2 regions of the Frankia sp. Cppng1_Ct_nod genome follow, and region 2 is predicted to be linked to the other one. Evidence: riboswitches for the same ligand, from Rfam matches in the RefSeq annotation. Region 2 holds a riboswitch; the other holds the start of a gene.
What was found. A riboswitch is a leader RNA that binds a small molecule or an ion and turns the genes downstream of it on or off. The one in region 2 is predicted to bind S-adenosylmethionine.
Positions count from the first base shown of each region.

Region 1: linked by a shared signal. The riboswitch ahead of thrC (threonine synthase) and the one ahead of NBW77_RS13660 (aminotransferase class V-fold PLP-dependent enzyme) in region 2 are both predicted to bind S-adenosylmethionine.

Region 1 is NZ_CAKKTK010000105.1:769-12,122, forward strand. Features, by position in the region: gene thrC (threonine synthase) at 631-1,905, opposite strand; SAM riboswitch class I at 1,915-2,032, opposite strand; gene NBW77_RS20375 (glucosyl-3-phosphoglycerate synthase) at 2,065-3,126, shown strand; gene NBW77_RS20380 (HAD family hydrolase) at 3,095-3,910, shown strand; gene NBW77_RS20385 (alpha,alpha-trehalose-phosphate synthase (UDP-forming)) at 4,030-5,565, shown strand; gene otsB (trehalose-phosphatase) at 5,587-6,438, opposite strand; gene NBW77_RS20395 (LytR C-terminal domain-containing protein) at 6,450-6,734, opposite strand; gene NBW77_RS20400 (DUF3263 domain-containing protein) at 7,122-7,526, opposite strand; gene NBW77_RS20405 (RNHCP domain-containing protein) at 7,789-8,190, shown strand; gene NBW77_RS20410 (Glu/Leu/Phe/Val family dehydrogenase) at 8,135-9,388, opposite strand; gene NBW77_RS20415 (glycosyltransferase family 87 protein) at 9,999-11,354, shown strand, end outside.
Region 2 is NZ_CAKKTK010000044.1:825-16,104, reverse strand. Features, by position in the region: gene NBW77_RS13720 (ROK family protein) at 1-64, opposite strand, end outside; partial or broken gene NBW77_RS13715 (TauD/TfdA dioxygenase family protein) at 227-604, opposite strand; gene NBW77_RS13710 (ABC transporter permease) at 1,614-1,934, shown strand; gene NBW77_RS13705 (LLM class flavin-dependent oxidoreductase) at 2,020-3,423, shown strand; gene NBW77_RS13700 (FAD-dependent oxidoreductase) at 3,429-5,087, shown strand; gene NBW77_RS13695 (4Fe-4S dicluster domain-containing protein) at 5,084-5,512, shown strand; gene NBW77_RS13690 (glycoside hydrolase family protein) at 5,516-6,463, opposite strand; gene NBW77_RS13685 (sulfotransferase family protein) at 6,849-7,784, shown strand; gene NBW77_RS13680 (MsnO8 family LLM class oxidoreductase) at 7,858-9,126, shown strand; gene NBW77_RS13675 (LLM class flavin-dependent oxidoreductase) at 9,176-10,381, shown strand; gene NBW77_RS13670 (NtaA/DmoA family FMN-dependent monooxygenase) at 10,451-11,827, shown strand; gene NBW77_RS13665 (DsbA family protein) at 12,045-12,638, opposite strand; gene NBW77_RS13660 (aminotransferase class V-fold PLP-dependent enzyme) at 12,715-14,019, opposite strand; gene NBW77_RS13655 (hypothetical protein) at 14,073-14,312, shown strand; SAM riboswitch class IV at 14,314-14,431, opposite strand; partial or broken gene NBW77_RS13650 (alpha-hydroxy acid oxidase) at 14,585-15,280, opposite strand, start outside.

The DNA of each region.
Region 1 (11,354 bases), on a different contig from region 2:
CCTTCGGGTCTTCCGCGACGGCGTCGAAGTATCCGGCGAGCCGGCGGCGCTGGAGCTCACCCAACACACGGAGATCGTGGTGTGGGCCGGAGCGGCCACCGAGACGCCCAAGGTGGCGAGCACCTACGCGTTCCCTTCCGGTACCTGACCGCGTAACGCTGGTTCAGGATGCTCTGGGCGACGCGGACCGTGACACCGTCGAAGGTCCGCCCGCCGTGTAGGTCCGGGTCAAGACGCCCCTTCAGGGTGCCGTTGACCGACCCCTCTCTGTCAGACTCGTGTGAGACATCAGACTGACTGGGCCTACGGCCACGGTGTCGGTACCAACCGTCAGTGGGTGGCATACGTGACCGGTGACAGAAGGGCCGATGTCGCCACTTTCGATGCGGCAAATGGGGACTGGTGGGTCTCGGTGTCGTCCGGGTCCGGTCTCTGGCCGCCGCGGCGGTGGATCTCGGGACACGGGGCCGGTTCCTGACGCGCTGAGACAGACGCTTTGTCGTCCGAGTGGCGCGGGGGGCGTACTCGGACGACTGGCGTCGTTCTGGAAACGTCGTGATGGGCGGGTCGGCTTCTCAGTCGCCGGGGCCGAAGGCGGCGCGATCATGTTTGTGCGCCGCCGGAGGTTCTTCAGTCGCCGAGGCCGGCGGCTTCGAAGGCGGTCAGGGACGGGCGGATCGTCGCGGTCGGCTGGGCCGTCGACACCATCGGGTCGAGGGTCTTCAGCCCATCCCCGGTGTTGAAGATGACGGTTTCCGCATCCGGGTCGAGTAGTCCTTCGCGCAGTAGCCGGCGCAGGCACGAGACGGTTACCCCGCCCGCGGTCTCGCCGAAGATCCCCTCGGTCCGGGCGAGCAGGCGGATGCCCTCGACGATCTCGGGATCGGTGGCGTCGACGATCGCGCCGCCGGTGCGTCGTGCCACGTCGAGCGCGTACGGGCCGTCGGCGGGGTTGCCGATCGACAGCGACTTGGCGATGGTCGACGGCTTCACCGGCGCGACAGTGTCCACCCCGCGGGCGAACGCCGCCGCGACCGGGTTGCAGCCGGCGGCCTGTGCGCCGAAGACCCGGTACGGAGTCGGTTCCACCAGGTCCAGGCGGCCGAGTTCACCGAAGGCCTTGTCAATCTTGGTCAGCAGTGACCCGGAGGCGATCGGCACCACGACCTGCTCCGGTAGGCGCCAGCCGAGCTGTTCGGCGACCTCGTAACCGAGCGTCTTGGAACCTTCGGCGTAGAACGGCCGGACGTTGACGTTGACGAAGGCCCACTCGTACTCGCCGGACAGCTCGCTGCACAGGCGGTTCACATCGTCGTAGGTGCCGTCGATCGCGACCAGTGTGCCGTTGTAGACGGCGGTCGAAACGGTCTTGCCGTCCTCAAGATCGTTTGGGATCAGCACCACCGAACGCAGACCGGCGGATGCGGCGTGCGCCGCCACGGACTGGGCGAGATTGCCGGTGGACGCGCACGCCACGGTTGTGTAGCCGTGCTCGCGCGCGGCGGACAGCGCCACCGACACGACCCGGTCCTTGAAGGAGTGGGTGGGGTTGGCGCTGTCGTCCTTGACCCACAGGGTCCGCATCCCGAGTTCCGCGGCGAGCCGGGGAGCCGGGCGCAGTGGCGTCCAGCCCGCTCCGAGCGATACCCGGTGGGCGGAGTCGTGGCCCGCGGGAAGAAGCCCGACGTAACGCCACAGGTTGGCGGGGCCCGCTTCGATGGAAGCCCGGGTAACCTGGCGTAGCAGGGACTCGTCGTAGGCAATCTCCAACGGGGCGAAACACTCGATACAGACGTGCGTCGGCGAGAGCGGATATGTGGCACCGCAGTGACGACATGACAGGGAAACCGCGGGATTGACCGAGTCCAAGCTGATCGTTGCGGGGCGCTCGGGAGCGACTGTCATGTGTGAAACTCCTCATCTTTCCCGAGAGCCGGATGCGTCTCAGGACGGAATTAGCACCTGCCGTGCACGGATGCCGGTGGTTGCCGGGGCTTCACTGGGCCGGTCCCTCTGCCCCTCTGGATGAGCCGGATGTAGTTGTCAGTCCGTACTGTAGTCCGCGTGCGGCGTGATGTGCACCGTTGGTTCGAGCGTCGAACGTATGACGGGCGTGACTTCTCGCCCGTGGAACTCCTCGGCCGCAAGGCGGGTTCGATCAGTGTGGTGCTGCCCGCGCTGAACGAGGCCGCCACCGTGGGGGAGATCGTTTCCGCGGTCCGTCAGGAGCTTGTCGAGGCTGTCCCGCTGGTCGACGAGATCGTCGTGATCGATCCCGGGTCGGTCGACGCCACCGCGTCCACGGCGACGGCCGCAGGTGCCGACGTGATCGCGGAGGAGCGGGTCCTAGCCGGTTACGGCCGGATCGCAGGTAAGGGCGAAGCCCTGTGGAAGTCTCTGCACGCGGCGTCCGGGGACATCGTGGTATTCGTGGACGCAGACCTGGAGGATTTCGACGCAAGCCTGGTCACAGGGTTACTCGGCCCCCTGCTGACCGACGACGAGGTGTCCTACGTCAAGGCCTCCTATGACCGGCCGCTGGCGCGGGGCATGCTGCCCGGCGGTGGTGGTCGGGTCACCGAACTCGTTGCACGGCCTCTGCTCAACCTGTACTGGCCGCAGCTCGCCGGGCTGGTGCAGCCGCTCGCCGGAGAGTTCGCGGGCCGGCGGTCCCTGCTCGAGCGGGTGCCGTTCGTCTCCGGCTACGGCGTCGAGTTCGCCCTTCTCGTCGACGTGCTCGCGCTTGCGGGGGCGGATGCGCTCGCGCAGGTCGAGGTCGGGCGTAAGATCCACCGTCACCAGTCCGACGAGGCCCTCGGGCGGATGGCCGCGGAGATCATTCAGGTGGCGTGGACGCGACTGGGCATCCATGACGCGACTCCGGGTGAGACGCTGACCCAGTTCCGGCGTTACGACGGCGGCTTTGAACCGCATACCTACCGGGTGGATGTGCGGGAGCGTCCCCCGATGATCACTATTCCGGAGTATGCCGCACGCCACGGCCGTGACCAGGGCGGCCATGATCATGGCGATCGTGACCAGGGTAACCATGACCAGGAAGATCCGTCGGGCCACGAGCAGGAGGACATCGCTGATGAGCATCCGGATCGTCTACACCGATCTTGATGGGACCATGGTGGGGCCGTACGGGTGCTTTTTCCGAAGCGAGGATCACGCCATCACCCTGGACCCGGCTCGCGCTCTCATCGAGCTGCATGCGGCCGGCGTCGCGTTGGTGCTGGTCAGCGGACGGACCCGTCCGCAGCTCCTCGAGGCCGCCGCGATCTTCGGCGCGGACGGTTTCATCGCCGAACTCGGCGCCATCGTCGGCTGGGACCACGGGCGCAGCAGCCAGATCCTGCGGGGCTCCATGCCCGCCGAGCTCGACCAGGTACCCGAGGCGCTGCTCGCGGACCTGGTTGCACGGCATCCGGGACGTCTTGAGGTGCACCGGCCCTGGCACCGCGGACGCGAGGTCGACATCATGCTGCTGGGCAACATCGATGTCGCCGAGGTGGACAGGTGGCTCGTCGCGGAGGGTTTCAACTGGTTGACCATCCGCGACAACGGCATCATCTCGCGGGCCAGCATGCCGGATCTTGACGATGTTCCACACGTCTACCATCTCGTTCCCGACGGCGTCAGCAAGGGGAACGCGGTGGCCTTCGATCTGGCTCGTCGGGGGCTGCGTCCCGACGAGGCGATCGCGATCGGTGATTCCGCCAGTGATCTGGTCATGGCCGGGCATGTCGGTCGGATGCACCTGGTCGCGAACGCGGTGCGGCATGCCGATCTGCTCGGGATGCTGCCCGACTACGACAACGTCGTCGTGGAGAACGCCACGCTCGGGACAGGATGGGCGAGCGCGGTGCGCTCGGCGCTGCCGACCGTGCGGTCCGCCGCCGTCTGACCCGCATCCTCTGACCCGCACCGTGTGACGATCAACAAGGCAGGTTCTAGTCTCCGTCTGTGCGTCATGTCCAGGGGAGCGACAACCTTGTCCGTTCTGTGGCCGCAGGGACGGCCCGTGTGCTTGTCGCGTCCAATCGTGGGCCGGTCGCCTTCACCGCGGACGATGACGGGCCGCTGACGGTGCGCCGCGGTGGTGGCGGGCTGGTCAGCGGTCTGCACGTGGTCGCGGGGGAGGCCACGGGTGGTACCGCCGATGGTGTCACCACCCGTGGCGGGCTGGTCTGGGTGTGTGCGGCGCTGAGCGAAGCCGACCGGCGCGCCACCCGGTCGACGCCGGACGGCCGCCTTGACCTGGCCGGTCACGATACCGGCGGCGCGGCCGTCTGCATGCTCGACGTGGACCGGGTCGTGTTCGAACGGGCGTACAACGCGGTTGCCAACCGTACGCTGTGGTTCATCCTGCACCTTCTCTACGCGCCGGCGTCGCAGCCGTCCTTCGGCCCCGCGTTCCAGCGGGATTGGCAGGCCTACGAGAGCTACAACGCGATGTTCGCCGATGCACTGGCACGGGAGGCCGCACCCGGCGCCGCCGTGCTGATCCAGGACTACCATCTGACGCTCGCACCCGCCCAGCTCCGGGCGCTGCGTCCGGACCTGCGGATCGCCCACTTCAGCCACACACCGTGGGCGCCGCCGGAGTACTTCCGGATGCTGCCCGACGATGTCGCCCGCGCGGTCATGGAAGGCATGCTCGGGGCGGACAGGCTCGGTTTTCTCACCTCCAGGTGGGCGGAGGCGTTCCTGCGATGCGCGCAGGCGACGCTCGGAGCGGACATCGACGTCCACGTGGACGAGACCACGGGCCAGTCGCGGGTCGCATACGGTGGCCGCACCGTGCAGCTCGGCGTCCACTCGCTCGGGGTCGACGGCGGCTCGTTGGTGGACCGTGCGGCCAGGCCTGATGTCGCTGCTCGCGAAGCCGAGTTGCGGGACCTGATCGGTGACCGGCGGGTGATCGTACGAGTGGACCGGACGGAGCTGTCGAAGAACATCGTCCGCGGCCTGGAAGCGTACCGGGAGTTGCTTCGCGAGTATCCACAGTGGCTGGGTCGGGTGGTGCACATCGTCTGCGCTTATCCGTCACGTCACGACCTTCCCGAGTACCGCGAGTACACGGCCGCGGTGCAACGCATCGTGGAGGAGATCGAGGACGAGTTCGCGACCGCCTCCTGGTTGCCGCTACGGCTTGAAGTCAACGACGACTACCCGCGGTCACTGGCCGCGCTGTCGCTCGCTGAGGTCCTGGTCGTGAATCCGATCAGGGACGGGATGAACCTGGTCGCGAAGGAAGGCATGGTGCTGTCACGACCCGGAGCCGCCCTGGTGCTGTCCCGCGAAGCCGGAGCGTGCGCGGAGATGTCCGACGACGCGCTGGTGGTGAACCCGTTCGATGTGAGCGCGACCGCCCACGCGTTGCATGCCGCGCTGGTGATGGCGACCGATGAGCGTCGTGGCCGATGTGCGCGGCTTGCCACCGTTGCCACCCGGCTTCCCCCACGGCAGTGGTTCCGTGAGCAGCTCGACGCCCTCCTCGGGTCCCGGCGGCCCGACCTCCCGGCCGGTAGATCAGGACCAGGGGATCGGGACCGGTAGATCGGGACCGGTAGATCAGGATCAGGAGATGCGGTCCGCTAGCAGCCGGAGCAGGGCTACCACGCCGTCCGGGCCCGGGACGACGAGATCCGCCCGTTCCCGCAGCCCGGCCGGGACCTCCTGGCTGTCGCTGCACACCGTCACACCCGGCACCCCGGACGCCCGCAACTCGTCGACCGTGTCGAAGGCGGGCAGGTCGCCGAGGTCGTCGCCGGCGAACAGCACCGAGCGGGCATCCAGTTCCGCGACATGGTCACGCAGTGTCCGGCCCTTGTCATGGCCGGGCGGGCGCAGTTCCAGGACCCGTTTGCCTGGCGCCGCCTCCAGTCCGTTGTCCTTGGCGAGACTTGTCAACGCGGGGGTGAGCGAGGCCAGCGAGGCGTCCGGGTCCGAGGTACGGCGGACGTGTATGACGAGCGCGTGCCCCTTGTCCTCGACCACGGTCCCGGCGGGTGCGTCGTCGAGCAGCCTCGGCAGCGCGGCTCGGACCACCGCGACCCCGGGTAGCGGTTCCGGGCTGATGATCTTCCCGGTGGACGCGTCCCAGCGTTGCAGTCCGTACTGGCCGAGGATGACCAGCGAGCCGAGGCCCGGCTCGTCGGTGAACCGAGCGAGGCCGAGCAGGGCCTCCACCGGACGCCCGGTGATGATAGTGACGGATCGGACCCGTTCGGCGATCCGGGCCAGGGCAGCCAGGGCGCCTGGCGTGGGAACGGCATCGGACGGGCGGGTGACGATCGGTGCGAGCGTGCCGTCGTAGTCCATCGCGACGAGGGCACGCCGCGGATCGGTGAGCAGCGCGGCGAGCCCCGCGCCGCCGGCCAGCGTCCGGGGTGCTGTGGCGACCGGGCCGGAACCGGATGTCGAAGTCATGAGGTCAGCCGTCACTGGGTGATGGTGGTCGGAAAGTCCTTGGTGATGACAAGGATGAGCGGGTCGCCCGAGACGATCTTAGTGTCATTTTTCGGGGTAGCCTGCTTGACGTCGGGAATCAGATCCTGCAGGGTTTGGGCCGCCTCCTTGTGCTCGGGATCGTAGAACACGGTAGGTACGGGGACGTTGTACGCCGAGTTGTAGTTGCCGACCCGGGTCACCGTGAAGCCGGCAGCCTCCAGGCGTGACCGGGCCGCCTCGGCCAGCCCCTTCTCCTGAGAGTTGTTCAGGATCACGATGGGAGCAAAGACTCGGCGTTGCGTTGGTACGGCACTGTTCGGCCCGACTGGTGCCACATCAGGTGGCCGAGATGTGATCTTAGGTGACGGTGAGCTGTCTGTTGTCGGATGGACCGACGGCTTCACGGTGATCGAGGAGGTTGCACCGCCACCGGCCGGCAACACACCTGCCGGCCGTGGGTGCGCCGATGTGGTGTCGGCCGCGGTCGGTTGCAGCTTGTCCGACGAAGGGCTGTTGAACAGGTCGACAACCAGGATCAGGCCGAACAGTGCGCATATGGCGATGAAACCGGCAAGGAGGGCATGCAGCCGACTACCTCGGCGCGGCCGGGACGGTCGTGGGGGGCTGGGCGATACGACAGGGACGTCGGTCATGGCAGGCGCTCAGATCTCGGCGGGGTTGGGTCGGCCCACGCCACCGGTGCGTGCCCGTCGGCGCGTCGCCCGCAATCTGCGTAGCCGTCTGACCAGCATGGGGTCGACAACGAGGGCGGCGGGAGAGTCGATGAGTGCGTTCAGGATCTGGTAGTACCGGGTCGCGGACAGGCCGAACTCGGCGCGGATCGCAGTCTCCTTGGCGCCCGCGTATCGCCACCAGTGCCGTTCGAACTCCAGGATCCGACACTGTCGCTCACTAAGAGTGGACGCCTGGTCGCTATGGGTGGGATCGGGCCCCGGCCGGGGCGGGTATCCGGTTGTCGGAGGATCGATGGTCGTGCGCGCCTGGGCGGGATGCGGCGGCGCGCGGAAGGTCGGATGTTCCGCTGGCAGGACGTGGGCGGTTTCCACGGCGATGACCTCCTCCGGGCGGGTCGGGAACTCCGCGAATCACAGGCGTGTGCTTCGCCGTCCACTATTTCAGAGGATGGGTCCGACAACTTCGGCCAAGCCGGTCGACACGCTGGATCCGTCCCGGGCGGCGTGGTCCGTTCACACCACGGCCTCGAGGAGATCACTTTTTGCCGGTCGGGACCCGGCCCTCGGACTGCTCGGACTGCTCGGACTGCTCGGACTGCTCGTCCGGCCCCCGTACGACTCGTATGGTCATCGGATGAGCCGTCGTTTTGCCCGCACCACCGAGGACTTCGCCTGCCTGCGCTGCGGGACATCGGTTCGCGGCGACGGCTACACCAACCACTGCCCGTGCTGCCTGTGGTCCCGGCATGTGGACGTCAACCCGGGCGATCGGGTGGCCGACTGCCGAGGTCTGATGCGCCCGATCGCCGTGGAGGTACGCACGCAGGGCGCCGTCCTGACCCACCGCTGCGAAAGTTGCGGTCACGAGCGGCGGAACCGGACGTCCCCCGCGGACGACATCGAGACTGTCATGAGGGTGTCGGCGGAGGGCGGTGGCCAGGGCGGTGGCCGGTCCGGTGCCGCCGCTCCGCCTCGGGTCCTCAGGGGTAGAGGCCCCTCGTCCGATGGGCCTCGGCGACCCGGTCGACCCCGATGATGTGGGCCGCGGTGCGCAGGCTGACGCCTTGTTCGGCGGCCAGCGTCGACACCTCCCCGTATGCGCGTTGCATGATTGCGCACAGCCGGTCGTTGACCTCGTCCTCGGTCCAGAAGTAGGCCTGGATGTCCTGGACCCACTCGAAGTAGGAGACGGCCACACCGCCGCCGTTGGCGAGGATGTCCGGGATAACCATGATCCCGTTGCCTTCCAGAATCGGGTCGGCGTCCGCGGAGACCGGGCCGTTCGCACCCTCGACTATTATCCGTGCCCGGACACGGTCGGCGTTGTGGGCGGTGATGACCCCTTCCATGGCGGCGGGCACGAGGACGTCGACGTCGAGTTCGAGCAGCTCGGCATTGGTGATCGTGTCGGTGCCGGGGTAGCCGACGACGCTGTCGGCGCCGCGCCGGATGTGGTTGATTAGTGCGGCCGGATTGAGCCCCTGGGGGTTGTGGACGCCCCCTTTGACGTCGGAGACCGCGACGACCCGGCAGCCGGCGTCGTGCAGGTACTGGGCGGCGAGCGCGCCGACCTTGCCGAATCCCTGGACGGCGACGGTGACGTCGTAGGGGTCGAGGCCGCGTTCGGCCAACGCCGCGAACGTGGCGAGCTGGACGCCGCGGCTGGTTGCTCCGGCCCTGCCTGCCGAGCCGCCGACGGACAACGGCTTACCGGTGACGACCCCGGTCGCGGTGTAGCCGGTGTGCGTCGAGTAGGTGTCCATGATCCATGCCATGGTCTGCTCGTCAGTGCCGACGTCCGGGGCGGGAATGTCCTTTTCCGGTCCGATGAGCGGGACGAGTTCGGCCGCGTAGCGGCGGGTCATCCGCTCCCGCTCCGAATGGGAGAGCAGCCGTGGGTCGACCGCTATCCCCCCCTTGGCGCCGCCGTAGGGGATGCCCATCAGCGCGCATTTCCACGTCATCCACATGGCCAGTGCCCTGACTTCGTCAAGGTCGGTGGACGGGTGGTAACGGATGCCGCCCTTGGCCGGGCCGCGGGCCAGGTTGTGCTGCACCCGGTAACCGGAGAGGACCAGTAGTTGCCCGTCGTCGCGGACCAGCGGGACGCTCACCGTGATCGAGCGGCGCGGGGTACGGAGCAGATCATGCAGGCCGTCGTTGATGCCGAGATGGCGGACGGCGTTCTCGAGCTGGATACGTGCCGTGTCCCACGCCGATGGAGACCCGAGCATTCAGACACCTCCTTGTGTCGTGCGCGGTCGCCATTTCTCAACCCCCGCGGTGACTCATGGTGATTGTCACTTTGATCGGCAGGGCGATCGACGCAGTGGTCGCGGGCTGCGGACCCCCTGACGTGCATCGCATCAGGTTACGTAGGGTACTCGCCGGCCTGGTGGTGTGCCGCTGCGAGGCCAGCTGGAAAAGCCCCTGTCGCCGCACGCCCGTGAGTTTACCGGGGTGGCTGTGGAACTCGAACAAGCCCTGGGGAGCATAGGATTTCGGTATATGACCATGCGGTGGCGCCAAGGTGTCGGGGCTGGCGTTACCGGTCGGGTCGGGCCGTTCCGGGTTACTCCACTCCGAGATTGATGACTACTTTCTGTTATTATTTGGCATTCCTATGGTGGGTAGGGAGGTTCCCGTTGATCGTTCTACCCATCAAAAGAATACGACGGAAAGTAATTCGATGAGATGGATTGGGTTAGCTTGATCGGTGCTGGATCCGGATCCGGATCCGGTGCTGGATCCGGATCCGGTGAACCGAACCGAACCGAAACGGTCCGTCCGGGTGGGCGGGCGGGCGTGACCGGTTGGCGGCCGATACTGTCCTGGAACGTGCGGATGACTGAATTCCGCGCCGGCAGGGCGGCACCGCGACGCACCGGCAGGCGTCCACGGAACATGCTTGCGGACGTCTGTGCCCGGTGGGCGGACCGCGCGCACCAGCGGCTACGGCCCTGGAACGAGCCGTGGACGACCCGGCGGATCCGGGTGTTCTGGGTGGTCACCCGGATGCTCCTGATCATAGGCGCGGTCACCGCGAAGCTCCTCGGAGCACAGCACGGAGTACTCGGTGACGTACGCCTTTACGATCACTGGGGTCATGGCCTGGTCCACGGCAACGGTCTTCCCGCCGGCGACGACCGTTGGCAGTACCCCCCGGCCGCGGCGATCGTGCTGGCGGTCCCGTCGCTGGTCCAGATGGTGACCCGGCTGCCGTACGAGGTCGGCTTCCTCTTGATGATCATCGTGTTGGATGCCGTGGTCACCGGCGTTCTGGCCCGGCGGTCGGTATCGGCGGCCCGCTTCTGGCTCGTCGGGACCTGCGCGCTCGGACCGGTGTCGATGGCGCGTTTCGACCTGGTGCCGGCGGCACTCACCGTCGCGGGATTTGCAGAACTGACCCGCGGGCGGTGGGGGCGGACGGGCCTGGCGGTCGGTGCCGGCACCCTGGTGAAGGTGTGGCCGGTGCTGTTCGTGGCGGCGCTCGCAGGACCGGGCTCGACCGGAGGCCATCCCGGACTGCCGGCAGGCCGCGCCATGCGTCCGGCTCTGGCAAGGTTTGCGGGCGGGCTGGTCGCGGCGGTCGCGCTGGTCGCGGGTGTGCTGTTCGGCGCCGGCTGGTGGCGGGACGCCTTCGGCTTCGTGGGTGCGCAGAAGGCCCGCGGCCTGCAGTTGGAGGCCGTTCCCGCGACCCCGTTCGTACTCGCGCACATGGTGGGCCTGCACGACGGACCTGTCTATGCCTGGGGATCATTGCAGTTCGGCTCCGCTGCCGCGAGGAGGGTGGCGGGAGTCTGTTCGCTGGTCGAGGCGGCGGTCATGGTGGGCGCCACCGCATGGTGGTGGCTGCGTCGCTCGCCGCGGACGGCCACTGACCCGGCGGACCGCATGCTCGCGCTGCTCCTGCTGATAATCGTGACAAGCCGGGTACTCAGCCCCCAGTACCTGGTGTGGGTGCTGGCGGTCGCGGCCTGCCGCCCGGGTTGGTCCGGTGCCGACGGCACCACTGATCCCGCCGGTGTCGCCGGCCGCCGCGCGCTGGACCGCCGGATCACCATCGGACTGCTGGTGATCTGCCTGATCTCGTTCGTGGTGTACCCGATCCGCTACGAAGACGTCGTGCAGGGACGGGTTGTCGCGAGCCTGCTCCTCGTCCTGCGTAACGCCGTGCTGGTCGTCATCTGCTGGTATGCC
Region 2 (15,280 bases):
CGACCCCACGTTGCGGATCCACCCGGCCGCCGGTGACCACGCCCAGGCCGAGCACGGCCCGCAGGACAGCCGCCGCGGGACCGGCGGTGTGTCGCGTCGGGATCGCGGGTTCATGAAGCAGGCGGACGCCCCCCCGGCACCCACGCCCTGCTCGGGGCGACGTTCGGCCCGTGGAGCTCCATACCTGTGACGGTCACGATTCTCCTTGATCAATCGTTCGGGATACTCAGCTGGCGAGGAACGGCTGCCCGGTGACGAGTTCGGACTGCTTCCCGTCGACACCGACGGGAATGTCACCGACGAGCGTGACCCGGTACAGCACCCGGTCGAAGTCGAGATGACTGAGATCGGACGGCCCGAGATGCGCGGTAGCCCGGTTGTCCCAGAACGCGACGTCTCCCGGCTGCCACCGGAACCGCACCGTGTACTCCGGACGGGACACCTCCTCATAGAAAAGCTCGAGCAGCCTGCGGCTCTGCCGGGACGAAAATCCGATGATCTCGTTCTCGCCCGCGGTAAAACTCGGGCTGACGAACAGGGCCCGCTCACCGGTCTCGGGATGGACCCGCACCACCGGGTGGATCGCCACCAGCGGCTCGGCGGCGACCCTCCTCGCATAGTCCGAATCGGCGGCGAACAACCTGCGGTTCCCACCAAACCGGCCACGGCACCCATGGTCCGGTCCCCCTCAGAGGCGAGTCAACGTTTAGCAGCGCAGTGAAAATAATTGGGCCGCAGTGCTCCCCGGGTGGATGACCACAGCGGCGGTCAAGAAAGCGTCGCGCCCCCGCGGTATCGGGCAGGTCACGTCGATCCTGCAACGGGTTGACAATCCATCATCTCGACCGACATAGTCGGCAACGTGCTAAACAGGCGATTCTCGGTCCGGCGGACGGTGGACCATGTCCACGTCGCCAGCGATCTCTGTCGCCTCTGACCCGGCCTGCCGATCCCGAGGCGTTCGTGGTGGACACACCTGTAGATCTTTGGGCCTGCGATCCTCGGGCCTCCGGGCGCACGAAAAGCTTCATGATCATATGCCTTCCGACCGGCCGCTCACCTGGCCCGTAAATGCCTTCTCACCGTCAATGGCGACGGGGTCTACCCAGTCCGACAGGCTGACGGCTGTCTGACGGTCACCGGACGTTCAGCGCGGTCGAAGCCGGCCCGGCGATGGGCCGGCCACGCCATGGCCTTCCTGCCGGGGTTACACATCCGTGCTGACGGCTGCGCTTACCCCTTCTCGATATTTCTCCGGTCGTCACGCAGACGACACTGCGACCTCGCGGCGACCCACCCGTTCCCACCACCCGTTCCCACCGCCCGCTCCCCGGACCCTGCCGGCGACCCGTACAGACAGTTCACCCGCCCTCATGTTGAAGGACGCACCATGTTTCGCACCATCCGCAGGAAATCCAAGACTCTCGGAGCCGCCGCAGCCCTGGCCGTGACGGCGCCGGCGGTTCCAGCTCGGGCCCGGAGCGGTCACCCCCGCCGAGCTCGCCGCCGACCTCGGCTATCTCGGCCCGATCACTCTCAAGTGGATCGGGAACACCATCAGCGGCCCGCAGGACATCCAGGCCACCGTCAGCGGGGTCAGGAGTGTCGACCCGTTGCCCATCAAGTCCGCACGGTCGATGGACCTGTCATCACTACAGTTGTTCCAGAAGGTTATTCTGCCCGCTGCCGTCCCGACCGTTTTCACCGGCATCCGCCTCGCCGGGGCGTACGCGATCCTGGTGCTCATCGCCGCGGAGCTGGTCGGCGCGAAAGCGGGTCTCGGCTATCTTATCAGCTACGCGCAGTCCAACTTCGCCATACATGCGATGTATGCAGGGATCATCACCATCTCGGTGATCGTCCTGGGTATCAACCAGCTTCTCCTGGCCGTGGAACGATACTTCTCCCGCTGGCGCGTCGCACCCAATTCCTGAAAGCGCGAGCGCCGCGGGCTCCCCTGACCAGCAGGCCGCCGAGAGGCGACAGCTCAAGAGCCAACAACACAAGAATCGAGAGCAGATGAGCGACCGCCCCCGCCGGCTACATCTCAATGCCTTCCTCATGCATGTCGGGCACCATGAGGCGGCCTGGCGGCACCCGGCCGTCGAACCCGAACGCGACGGATCCGTCGACCATTACATCCGCATGGCCCAGCTCGCCGAGCGCGGCAAGCTCGACTCGATCTTCCTGGCCGACGGCCTCGCCCTGTGGAACAACGTGCGGTACAACTTCGCCGGCCGGTTCGAACCGTTGACCCTGTTGTCCGCGCTAGCCGTGGCGACCAGCCGGATCGGGCTGGTCGCCACGGTTTCCACGACCTACAACGAGCCCTTCCATGTGGCCCGCAAATTCGCCTCGTTGGATCATCTGAGCGGCGGTCGCGCAGGCTGGAACATCGTGACCTCGGGGCAGGAGGACGAAGCGCGTAATTTCAACGCGGAGGCGCATCTGGAGCACCACCTCCGCTATCAGCGCGCGGCCGAGTTCCTCGATGTGACGCGTGCTCTGTGGGACAGCTGGCAGGACGACGCCCTCGTGTACGACAAGCGGTCCGGGCTGTATGCCGACACGGACCGTATCCACCCGGTCAACCACACCGGCCGGTACTTCTCAGTGGCCGGGCCGCTGAATGTGCCGCGCCCCCCACAGGGCCATCCGCTGCTCGTACAGGCCGGTTCCTCCGAAGACGGCAAGGAATTTGCCGCACGGTATGCCGAGGCGGTCTTCACCGCACAGCAGACCCTGGCGGACGGCCAGGCGTTCTACGCAGATCTGAAAAAGCGCGCCGTTCGCCACGGCCGCTCGCCGGACAGCATCAAGATCCTACCCGGCATCGCGGCCATCCTCGGCTCCACCGAGCAGGAGGCGAAACAGCGGGAAGCCGAACTGAACGGTCTGATCGTACCGGAATACGGGCTCAGTCAGCTGTCGAAGATGGTCGGCATCGACCTTTTCGACCAGCCGATCGACGGCCTGCTGCCGGCGGAGCTGCCGAGTGTCGACGACATCAACGGCAACAAGAGCCGCTTCACCCTCGTCGTGGAACTGGCCCGCCGGGAGAACCTCACGATACGCCAGCTGCTGACCCAGCTCGCCGCCGGCCGCGGTCATCGCGTTTTCGCCGGCACCCCGGAACAGGTGGCCGACCAGCTCGAACAATGGTTCACGGCCGGCGCCGCCGACGGTTTCAACGTGATGCCTCCCTACCTGCCCGGCGCGCTGGAGGATTTCGTCGAACAGGTGGTCCCCATCCTGCAACAGCGCGGACTGTTCCGGACCGAATACACCGGAAAGACACTGCGCGAGCATTACGGGCTCGAGCGTCCGCCCGGCCTCGTCCGCCCGGCCTCGTCAGCCCGGTACCGGCCGGGGCGGCAGCCGGATGAGATCGCAGAGGTGAGCCCGGACAGATCGGAGAGGTGAGCATTGTGTCCAGGCGCCGTGCAACGCCCGCCGTCGTTCCCGGCGAGGTCGATGTTCTCGTGCTCGGCGGCGGTCCGGCCGGGACCTGGGCCGCGCTGGAAGCGGCGACACGCGGGCAGCGTGTGGCGCTCGCGGACAAAGGCTACTGCGGCACCAGTGGCTCCACGGCGGCCGCCGGGAACAACCTGTGGTACGTGCCGCCTGTCGGGTCGGCCCGGCAGGACGCCATTGCCGCCCGTGAGGTGGCCGGCGGCCATCTCACGGAGCGGCAATGGATGGAGCGCGTTCTCGAGCGCACCTGGGATGCCGTCCAGACCCTAGCCGACTGGGGCTACCCCTTCCCGGTAGCCGACAACGGTGAGCAACGCCGGAACAGCCTTCAGGGACCGGAGTACATGCGGTTGATGCGCCGCCGGGTCCGGCGTGCCGGCGTGGTCATTCTCGATCATTCGCCAGCCCTCGAGCTCCTGGTCGATCCCGATAGTGTCGTGACCGGCGCCGCCGGCATCCAGCGGCAACGCGCAGGCACGCGATGGGCGGTCCGGGCCGGTGCCGTGGTCCTGGCGACGGGCGGTTGCGCGTTCCTGTCCGGCGCGCTCGGGCTCAACGTGGACACCGGCGACGGCGCGCTGATGGCGGCCGAGGTCGGCGCGGAACTGTCCGGGATGGAGTTCTCCTGCCAGTACGGCATCGCCCCTGCATTCGGCGCGCAGACGAAAGGCCTGATGTACCAGTTCGCTGCGTTCACCGATGCCGAGGGGGCCGAGCTGGCAGGCGGTCTCTTCCCGTCCGGTCTTCTCGACGTGCAGCGAGCGGCACTGCGCACACAGGTGTACGCCCGGCTTGAGCGGGCCGAGCCCCAGATACGGCAGGCGATGCGCTGGTCCCAGCCGAACTTCTTCCTGCCGTTCGACAAGATGGGCATCGACCCGTTCACGCAGCGCTTCCCGATCAGGTTCGTCCTTGAGGGCACGGTCCGCGGCACCGGCGGGCTGCGCCTGGTCGACGACGAGTGCGCGACCACCGTCCCCGGGCTGTTCGCGGCCGGTGACGCCGCATCGCGTGAACCGGTCACCGGCGCGATCAGTGGCGGTGGCAGCCACAACGGTTCCTGGGCGATCTCGTCGGGCGGCTGGGCAGGAGCAGCGGCAGCCCGGTTCGCCGCAGGCCGGCCGACCGGTTGGTCGACGGCGCCGTTGCGGCCCGCGGGCGGACCGGGGCTGCGGCCCCGCGGCCACCACATCGTCGGCCCGCGGGCCGACGATGTGGTGGCCGCTCTGCAGAGCCGGGTACTCCCGCTGGAGCACAACAGGTTCAGGACGGAGCAGAGTCTCCGGGACTCCCTGGCCGTCCTCGACTCACTGTGGTCCGCCGTCGTCGATGGACTCGCCCCCGACAGCAGCGATGCGCATGCCGTCGTCCGGAGTCGCGAGGCCGCGGCGATGCTGGCACATGCGCGATGGATGTACCGCAGTGCATTGTCCCGGCCGGAGACCCGCGGGGTTCAGGTCCGGGACGACCATCCGGACACGGACCCGGCACTGGTCCACCGGATCCGCGTCGGCGGCCTCGACCGCGTTTGGACGGCGGTCGGTGAAGCCCGTCCCGACACGCATCCGCAGGCCCGTGTCCCTGGTGCGCTCGCGCAGATGGCGGCGTCGTGATCGAGGTAATTAGCGACAGTCGGTGCATCGACTGCAACATCTGCGTCGAGGTGTGCCCGACGGACGTCTTCGAGGCGGTCGACGGCGGCCATCCTGTGATCGCCAGGCAGTCGGACTGCCAGACCTGTTTCATGTGCGAGGCCAACTGCCCCGCCGACGCCCTCTTCGTATCGCCGCTGGCCGGCCCGGCACCAGCCGGGTCCCCACTGACCGATGAGACTTTTCTCGCGTCCCAGGGCCGGTTCGGGGAGTACCGGCGGTGGCTCGGTTGGGGCTACGGCCGCAGGCCCGGCAGCCTCCAAGATCGGAACTACGTCTTCGTCGAACGGATCCGTCGAGCGGCGGAGGTCGGTGAGGTCGGTGAGGTCGGTGAGACCAATGGCCAACCGCGCCCGCCCGGACACGTCCCGCATCCAGGTTCATGATCCTTATTTCAGCTGTCGGGGTACCTGTTGCGGGATGCGATGTTCCTCGGTGCGCAGTTCGTGTGCACCATCCGGCCGGGACGCCTCGTAGTACAACCGGACACCCCCATCCGGAAGATCCACGATGCTGACGTAACGCAGCGCACCGTCACCGTGGGGAGACGCGGCCACCGGGCTGTCGCCGACCGGATCGAAACGCTCGACGGTGGTGCCGACGGCGAGGCCCGTGCGCTCCGCCCAGTTCTCCGCTGCGCTGGCCCGTCCGTCATAGAAGGCGACCGGCTGCGCACCGTGTGCAAGCACGGCGGTGATCCGGACACCGCGTCCGTCCCAGGCGCCGGGACGGGGGGACAGTGCCGTGCCGCGCCACCGCCATGACAGCCCATCGGCGCTCGTGGCGTGGCGACTGTCCATCCGGTCGGTTGCGTCAGGGTCGTCGAGCAGATGGCAGGACGCCCACAGATGCCACTCGCCGTCCAACAGGGCCACGACCGGGTCCTTGACCGCGGTATGAGCGTCGCCGGGCAGCACGGTACGGCGGCGCTCGGGGTTGAAGCCGGCGGGCGTGTCCGCCTCGAGGACATCAACCCACCAGTGCGGGCTGTCCGGGGTCGCGCAGCTCACGTACAACCGCCAGGTTCCCTGCGGCGTCAGCACCAACGCCGGACGCTCAAGTGACTCGGCGCCGAACGGTTCCCGACGAATGGTGGCGATCTCGGTGAAATGCTCGCCGTCAGACGACCGGGCGATCACCACGGCGTACCCGCGGCCGCGGCCGATCGGCCGTCGAAGCCGGTAGGCGAGGTAGAAGGTGCCGTCCACCAGCAGTGCACTCGGCGCCCCCGCCCAGAAGCCCGGTCCGTCACCGGGGGGAGGGACGGCGGTCGCCGCCGACTCTGTTCGTGGCAGCGACACATTCGGCACGGTTCGCTGGGTCGGGTACGTCACCACGCCGCGAAGCCTACTGTCTTGGTAAACAAAGTGTGCGGGTTCGCTGGCCGCTGTCACCGGTATTTGTAATCATCTCGATCGATCTGGTCGACTATGGACGAGCGGTTGGCATGCGTGCTCTACTGAAACCTCCCGGGCGCGGCGCTGCGCCCGAACGGCTGGCCAGCTGTCGACCTGGTCCGGTCGCTTGCGCCCACCGGCTCCCCACCGGCTCCCCAGCCGCTACACACCCGGTTCGGTCCCAGTTCGGTTCTGCGCGCGGGGCTTTGCGTCCCGTACGCCGTCCTGCCTCTCCACGTCCCGTCGTTGCGGTCGCCGCTGCCCGCTGCCCGACGCGACACCAAAAGATTTTACTGAGAGTGATGACATAGGAGCTTTTCCGTCGATGCCTCTCCCGGACTTCCTCGTCATCGGTGTGCCAAAGGCCGGCACCACCGCGCTCCACGCCACACTGACCCGCCACCCGCAGCTGTTCCTGCCCTCAGTCAAGGAACCGAAGTTCTTCCTGTCCGACGGGCCACCACCCGCACAGGGCGGCCCGGGCGACGCCCAGACCTACCAGGAACACGTCTGGCAGCGGGCCGAATACGAGGCGCTGTTCGACCCCGCGCCCGACGGCGCGCTGCGCGGTGAGGCCACGCCGTTCTACCTCTACGACCTCGACGCGCAGAACCGCATCGAACGGATCGTTCCCAAGGCGAAGCTCATCGTCCTGCTGCGCAACCCCGTCGACCGGGCACACTCGAACTGGACGCATCTGTGGGCCGCAGGCCTCGAACCCGAACGGGATTTCATCCGTGCCTGCGCCCTCGAGGAACGCCGCAGAGCCGACGGATGGGCACACTTCTGGCACTATGTCTCGCAAGGACTTTATGGCCAGCAACTCGACCACCTGTTCCGACGGTTCTCCCAGGAGCAGGTGCTGCTGCTGCGCTACCGGGACCTGCGCGACTCGCCGGTTCCCACGCTGGACCGGGTGTGCGAATTCCTCGGCGTCGAAACCGGCCTGCTCGACGCGGTGCCGTCCGAGAACGTCACGCCCTTCGTCGCCGACACCCGCACCAACGCGGTACTGCGTGCACTGCTGCGTAACGGCGGAAAGATCGGTCAGCACTTCCCCGTGCCGCTGCGCAAGGCGGCCCGGGGACCACTGCTGACCGTGCTGCAGCGCAAGCGAGGAGGCCGACCGCAACTCACCCCCGAGCAACGACACGCCGTCCTGCCCTACTTCGTCGAGGACATCGCCCGGCTCGAACAGGTCACCGGCCTGTCCTACGCGGACTGGCTGACCGTGGGCCAGGAACCCGACGTCATCGACTAGGCCAAAGACGGCGCGGTCATGGTCCTCGCGCGCCCCCGGAGGCCCAAACCCCGGACTCACTGAACGGTGTCGCATGCCCTCCACAGGCCCTGTCCCGCTGTCGGTGCTCGACCTCGCCCCGCTGAGCTCCGGGACGAGCGCCGCCGACGCGCTGCGCAACACGATCGACCTTGCCCGGCACGCGGAGAGGTTCGGCTATGCCCGGTACTGGCTCGCTGAGCACCACCTGACCCCAGGTGTCGCCTCGGCCGCACCCGCCGTCCTGATCGCCCTGGTCGCCGACGCCACGCGGCGCATCCGGGTCGGCTCCGGAGCGGTGCAGACGGGCCACCATACGCCTCTTGTCATCGCCGAACAGTTCGGGACGATCGCGCACATCCACCCCGGACGTATCGACCTCGGTCTGGGACGCTCCAGCGCGCGCAGGGTGGGAGAGCGGGCCACCGGATCCGCCGCAGGGCCGTCGGCGGGGCGCGGCGGTACGGCCACCGCCACCGCCGAACCCTCTGTGATCAACGGTCTGCTGATCCCGGCACCGCCGAAGGTCATGTTCAATCGTGAAAACCTCCGCCGACAGATGGACCTCGTCGGGTACCGGGACGGCGCCGACGAGGACTACACCGACCAGGTCCGCGACATCCAGGCGTTCATCCGCGGCGAGTACCGCACACCGGACGGCGTCCACCTGTGCTCACCGACCGCCGAGGGCGCCGACCTACAGCTGTGGATCCTGGCCGCGAGCGCCGGCGACAGCGCGCGGACCGCGGGCGAACTGGGACTTCCGCTGGCTGCCAATTACCACGTCGTGCCGTCCACCGTGCTCGACACGGTTGCGGCATACCGGGCCACATTCCAGCCGTCCGAGACGCTGGATGGCCAAAGACGGCGCGATCATGCTCTTTCCGCGCCGCCGGAAGCCAAAGTCCGTGGATCACTGACAGCGCCACACGTCATGGTCTCCGCGGACGTCGTCGTCGCCGACGACGACGAGACCGCCCGCCAGTTGGCAAGTGGATACGGACCGTGGGTAGCCAGCATCCGCACCGGCGATGGCGCGGTCCCCTACCCCACACCCGCCGAGGCGGCGGCCTACCCGTGGACGGAGCAGAGCCGCGCACTGGTCGCCGACCGGCTCGACACCCAGTTCGTCGGTTCGCCGGAAACTGTCGTCCGGAGGCTGCGCACGCTGCGTGACGCAACCGGAGCCGACGAGCTGCTCATCACCACGATCACTCACGACCACGCCGACCGGGTCCGGTCCTACGAGCTACTCGCCGAAGCATGGGCGCGCTCAGCGCCCGTGCCACCGTCAGCGCACGTACCCGACGCCCGTCGCCCCTAGATCAGCCCCTGTGCTGTCCGAGCGTGTGGTCCGAGCCGGAAGAGAGCCGATGAGCACACCGCCGCCCCTGCACCTCGCCGCCGCACTGGACGGCACCGGCTGGCATCCTGCAGCCTGGCGCGAGCCGGACGCCCGCGCCGACGAGTTGTTCATCGCACGTTACTGGACCGACCTGGTGCGTGAAGCCGAGCGTGGTCTGCTCGACTTCGTGACCATCGAGGACTCGCTGTCCTGGCAGTCATCGCGGTTCGACGGGCGGCCCGACGGCCGGACGGACCGGGTGCGCGGACGCCTCGACGCCGTCCTGATCGCCGCACGGGTCGCTCCGCACACCAGCCGCGTCGGGCTCGTCCCGACGGTGCGGGTCACCCCTACCGAGCCTTTCCACATCGCCAAGGCGATCGCCACTCTCGACTACGTCAGTATGGGTCGCGCCGGATGGCGGGTCCAGGTCTCGGCGAGCCGGGCCGAGGCCGGCCATTTCGGCCGGCGTGACTTCCCCGCATTCCGGTTCGCCGACCACGACCAGCCTCCGATCGCCGAGCTGATCAGGGATCTGTTCGACGAGGCCGCCGACTACGTGGAGGTGGTACGCCGCCTGTGGGACAGCTGGGAGGACGACGCCGAGATCCGCGACGCGGCGACCGGGCGGTTCATCGACCGGGACAAGCTGCACTACATCGACTTCGTGGGGAAAGGGTTCAGCGTCCGTGGTCCGTCGATCACCCCGCGCCCGCCACAGGGCCAGCCGCTGGTCACCGCCCTGGCGCATGCCACCGTCCCGTACCGGTTGGCCGCACGTGCGGCCGACGTGGTGTACGTCACGCCGCAGGACGCCGAGCAGGTACGCGGCATCGAACAGGAGGTCCGCGCGGAGCAGGCCGCCGCAGGCCGGGCGGACGAGCCGCTGCACATCTTCGGCGACCTGGTCGTCTTCCTGGACGTCGATCCGGGGCGGGCGGCCGACCGCAGGGGCCGGCTGGACTCTCTCGCCGGCGCCGGGTACGCCTCAGACGCGCTCATCTTCACCGGGACGCCACCTGAACTGGCCGATCTGCTGCAGGAGTGGCAGCAGGCCGGCCTGACCGGATTCCGACTGCGTCCCGCCGCCATCCCCCATGATCTGGAAGCGATCACCCGTCTGCTCGTGCCGGAGCTCGCGCGCCGCGGAGCCTTCCGCGATGAGTACGAGGCGGACACGCTGCTCGGTCTGCTCGGTCTGCCCCGGCCCGCGAACCGCTACGCCACCGTCTGACAGCGCCTGCCCTGCCTGTCGGCTGGCTGTCGCCGACTGATGCATGAGGACGACCTGCGAGGAGCCGTGATGAGCAGACCACGCAAGCAGATCCATCTGGCCGCACACTTCCCTGGCGTCAACAACACGACCGTGTGGAGCGATCCGCGGTCGGGCAGCCACATCGAGTTCAGCTCGTTCGTGCATTTCGCGCGGACGGCCGAGCGGGCGAAGTTCGACTTCCTCTTCCTGGCCGAAGGGCTGCGCCTGCGTGAACAGGCCGGCCGCATCTACGACCTGGACGTGGTCGGCCGTCCGGACACGTTCACCGTGCTCACCGCGTTGGCCGCCGTCACCGACCGGCTGGGGCTCGCCGGCACCATCAACTCCACCTTCAACGAGCCCTATGAGGTCGCCCGCCAGTTCGCCAGTCTCGACCACCTCTCCGGCGGGCGGGCCGCGTGGAACGTCGTCACCTCATGGGACGCGTTCACCGGGGAGAATTTCCGCCGCGGCGGATTCCTGCATGAAGATCAACGCTATGAGCGGGCCGAGCTGTTCCTGCGGGCGGCGTGGGAACTGTTCGACTCCTGGCGCGGCGACGAGATCGTCGCCGACAAGGAGTCGGGGGTCTTCATCAACGACGCGTCCGCGGGCGCGTTCGAGCATCACGACGCGCATTTCGACATCGTCGGCCAGTTCAATGTGCCCCGCAGTCCGCAGGGCCGTCCAGTGATCTTCCAGGCTGGCGACTCGGATGCGGGCCGCGAATTCGCCGCGGCGACAGCTGACGCGATCTTCAGCCGGCACAGCACATTCGAAGCGGGCAAGGCGTTCTACGCCGACGTCAAGGGCCGGCTGGCGCGTTACGGCCGGACCCCGAAGGAGCTGCTCGTGTTCCCGGCCGCCACCTTCGTGCTCGGCGACACCGACGACGAGGCCCACGAACACGCCGCCGTCGTCCGCCACCAGCAGGTCAGCGGGCAGACCGCGATCCGGTTCCTCGAGCAGGTGTGGAACCGCGACCTCAGCTCCTACGACCCGGACGGCCCACTACCCGAGATCGACCCCGGGCCGGGCGAGAACACCATCGCGCGGGGCCGCGCCAGCGTACGGATGTTCTCCGATCCGCTCGCGGTGGCGAAACAGTGGCGTGAGCTGGCCGAAGCGAAGAAACTCTCCATCCGCGAGCTGGTCATCGAGGTCAGCGGAAAGCAGTCGTTCATCGGCACGCCGGCCACCGTCGCCGAAACGATCAACAGATTCGTGCAGGAGGACGCCAGCGACGGGTTCATTCTCGTCCCGCACATCACACCCGGCGGCCTGGACGAGTTCGCTGACAAGGTCGTGCCGCTGCTACAGGAACGCGACGTGTTCCGCAGCGAATACGAGGGGTCCACCCTACGGGATCATCTCGGTCTGCCGCTTCCCGGCGGAGCAGCCACAATCAGGCGGACCGCGTCCTGAGACTCCGACAAGATACGGGAGATGCAGATCGAGCCGTTCCGGATAGCCGTGCCCGAGGCCGATCTCGTCGACCTGCGCGCCGCAATCGGCTGACCAACTCCGCACCTCCACGCCCGCCAGCCGCGATCCACCGGCCGTGGAACATCGCGGTCACAGCGCGAGCCATCGGCATACAAACGTGGCCGGCCAGGGCGTGGAAGGCGCGACCAAGCCTTGCTCAGCGGGGGACGGAGGTGTGCTTGAACTCGTTGAGCTCGGGCCAGCCGGTCAGCAGGTCGACGACCCGTTCGACGGTACGGATCGCCCCGGCCGGGGCGCGGTGCATGAGCCGGACGAACACCGCCTGGTCACCGGCGATGAACGTGGGCACTCCCCACACGGTGTGGGATTGAGCGTACTGTTCGTGTTCGCTCTGGACGCGGCTCAGCGCCTCGCCGGAGTAGATCAGCGCGAACACCGCATGCTCGTCGACACCGTGCTCGCGCAGCACGCTTCCCACCACAACCGGGTCGTCCAACTTCAACGCATCGTCATGGCGGGCGGCGAACAGCGCCCGGTGTACGGCCGGGAACCGATCGGGGTACTCGTCGCGCACAACCACACCAGCCTGCAGCGCGAGAATCCCGTTGTCCTGCTCGGGCTTCTCCCACACGCTGGGCTGACCCTCCTCGACATGGACCTGGCCGAGCGAGAACGGCAGGAAAGCGACGCGCCAGTCAGCGCCGGCCGCGAGGCCCGTGAGCACGTGTTCGTGTGCATTACGGGCGAACGGGCAGCGGTAGTCCCAGGTGACGGCGAAAGAGAGGCTCATGAGCCTTGTCAACTTCCGGTGTGCGAACGGTTGTCCCCAACCGTGGTATATTTCCCAGCCCATGGTCTTTTGAGCCTTACTCGGCCGAACGTCGCCCGGGACCCGCGCGATGCGGTAGAGCACTAAGCGGTGAATCGGGGTCGCAGGGTGAGGCGCCCGGCACCGGCGCGGTCGGCGTCGCGGCGGCCCAGTCGGGCAACAGACGGTCGTCCGGGATCGGCGCCCATCCACCCGGCCCTCGCCCGTAGCGCCAGCGCGGTCCCCCGATGAGGTAGGCGTCGAGCGCATCCACGAGTCGGTCGATGTCAGCGACAGTCGACCCGATCCCGACGCTCGCCCGCAGCGCGCCTCCGGGCGCGCCGAGGCGTCCGAGCAGTGGATGCGCGCAGAACCGGCCCGCCCGCACGCTGACACCGTGCTCTGCGGAAAGGTACGCGGCGGCCGCGTCGGGGTCGTGACCGGCGAGCGTGAACGCCACCACCCCGACCGGCCACGCCTCCCGCCCACCAGTAGCGCCGTCGGTGGCAGTGGCGGTGCCGCCCGGCCATAGCCGTAGCACGCGCACACCCGGCAGCGCGGCAAGCCCGCTCTCCAGCCGGGCGCGCAGGGCCTCGTCATGCGCGGCGAGCGCACCGGCCGGCAGGCCGGCGAGAGCCCGGCAGGCAGCCGCGAGCGCCACGGCACCGGGTAGGTTGGGCGTGCCCGCCTCATGCCGCGCAGGCGTATCCGCCCAGCTCACAGACTCAGACGTGACCTCCTGCACGGCGCCGCCGCCGGCCAGGTACGCCGGCGCCGCATCCAGCCAGTCCCGCCGGCCGACGAGCACGCCCGCCCCGAACGGGGCATACAGTTTGTGCCCGGACAGCGCCAGGTAGTCGACGCCGAGCGCGGCCAGATCAACCCGACGGTGCGGAGCCAGCTGGGCGGCGTCGACGAACAGCCGGGCACCCGCGCCGCGCGCGATCCGCGCCAGCTCCGCAAGCGGCAGCCGCTCCCCGGTGACGTTGGAGGCACCGGTCACCGCGAGCAGCGCGGTCGGCTCCTCCCCCAGCGTGTCGGCGAGCGCGTCGAGGGTCTCCTGCGGCGTCGAGCACACCGGCACCACCCGACGCCGCTCCGCCGACCAGGGCAGCAGGTTCGCATGGTGCTCGAGGTCGAGCACCACCACCCGGCCGGGACCGTCGCCTGCGTGCGCGACGCAGTGCGCGAGCAGGTTCACCGCGTCGGTCGTGTTGCGGGTGAACACCACGCTGTCGTCAGAGCGGGCGCCGAGGAAGCCGCCCACCTCCGTGCGGGCACTCTCGTACAGCGCCGTGCACACCTGTGAGGCCAACCCGGCCCCACGGTGCACGCTCGCCGAGTAGGGCAACAGCCGCAGCACCTGCTCGGCCGCCGCGACAAGGCTGGGGCGCTCGCCGCATAGTCGAGGTTGACGTGGCGCGTCCGGCCGCCGCCGACCAGCGGAACACCCAGATCGGCGCCGACGACTGGCAACAGCGGGGCCAGCCCAACCGTAGCCGGCACGCAGCCGCCCGCCGCCTCGCCGCCCGACGTGCCCGCACACCCCCCGCTCGCACCGTCCGGCCCGCCGGACGCGGTCTGATCGGCAGGGTGATCCAGGACAGACTGAAAGAACGCCACGACGTGACTCCTCGGGTCCACGGGACCCGGTGAGGGTCCGCACTTGCCGCGCCGGACACCCGGACACGGCCTGGTCTCAGCCCGGGAGGCACCCCGCCGCGGAGGAGGGTTGCCGGCCAGCAAGCCCGGACTTGACGCTGGCGCTCTTGACCTGGTCGAACGCAATCTGTTGGGGCAATGACATCGTCTGCGGTCGCGCTCCGCGACACCCAGGCGGCGTGCAGCACTGGTACAGCTTCTCCACCGGTGCGGTGGCGGGTGGCCTTGGAGGCGGCCCCGGTGACGGGCCCCCGTGCCGGCGGCAGTCATCGGCTCGGCGCCGCCCACGATTCGACGCTGATCGGGGGTGTCACCAGGTCGGGAGTGAGTTCGTCCAGGTCGCGGGCGCCGACAAGGGTCATCGCGTGGTGCAGTTCGTCGGTGATGGTCTGGAGCAGCCGGCAGACGCCGTCGGCGCCGGCCGTGGACAGCGCCCACAGGACGGGCCGGCCGAGCAGGACGGCGCGGGCGCCGAGGGCGAGAGCGGCCAGGACGTGCAGGCCGCTGCGGATGCCGCCGTCGACGTAGGTCTCGGCGCCGGAACCCTGCAGCGCGTGGGCGATGCCGGGCAGGACGGTGGCGGTGGGGACGGCGGCGTCAAGCTGGCGGCCACCGTGGTTGCTGACGATGACCGCGCGGGCACCTGCCTGCACAGCGATCAGTGCGTCGTCGGGGCGCAGGATCCCCTTGACGACGATGGGCAGTCGCTGATTTCGCGCAGCCAGGCGATGTCGTCGAAGGTGAGGTCCCGGGCGAAGGTGACGTCGTGCAGCGCGGTGACTGCCAGGGGGCGGCCCCCATACCACATGCTGTGGGAGTCGGGGGCGGGGAAGGGGCGGTCGCCAAGCACCGGGGTGTCGACGGTGACCACGATGGCTGCCGCGCCCGCAGCTTCCGCCCGCGCCACCAGGTCCCGGGTGAGGGAGCGGTCGCGTAGTACGTAGACCTGCGCCCACCAGGGG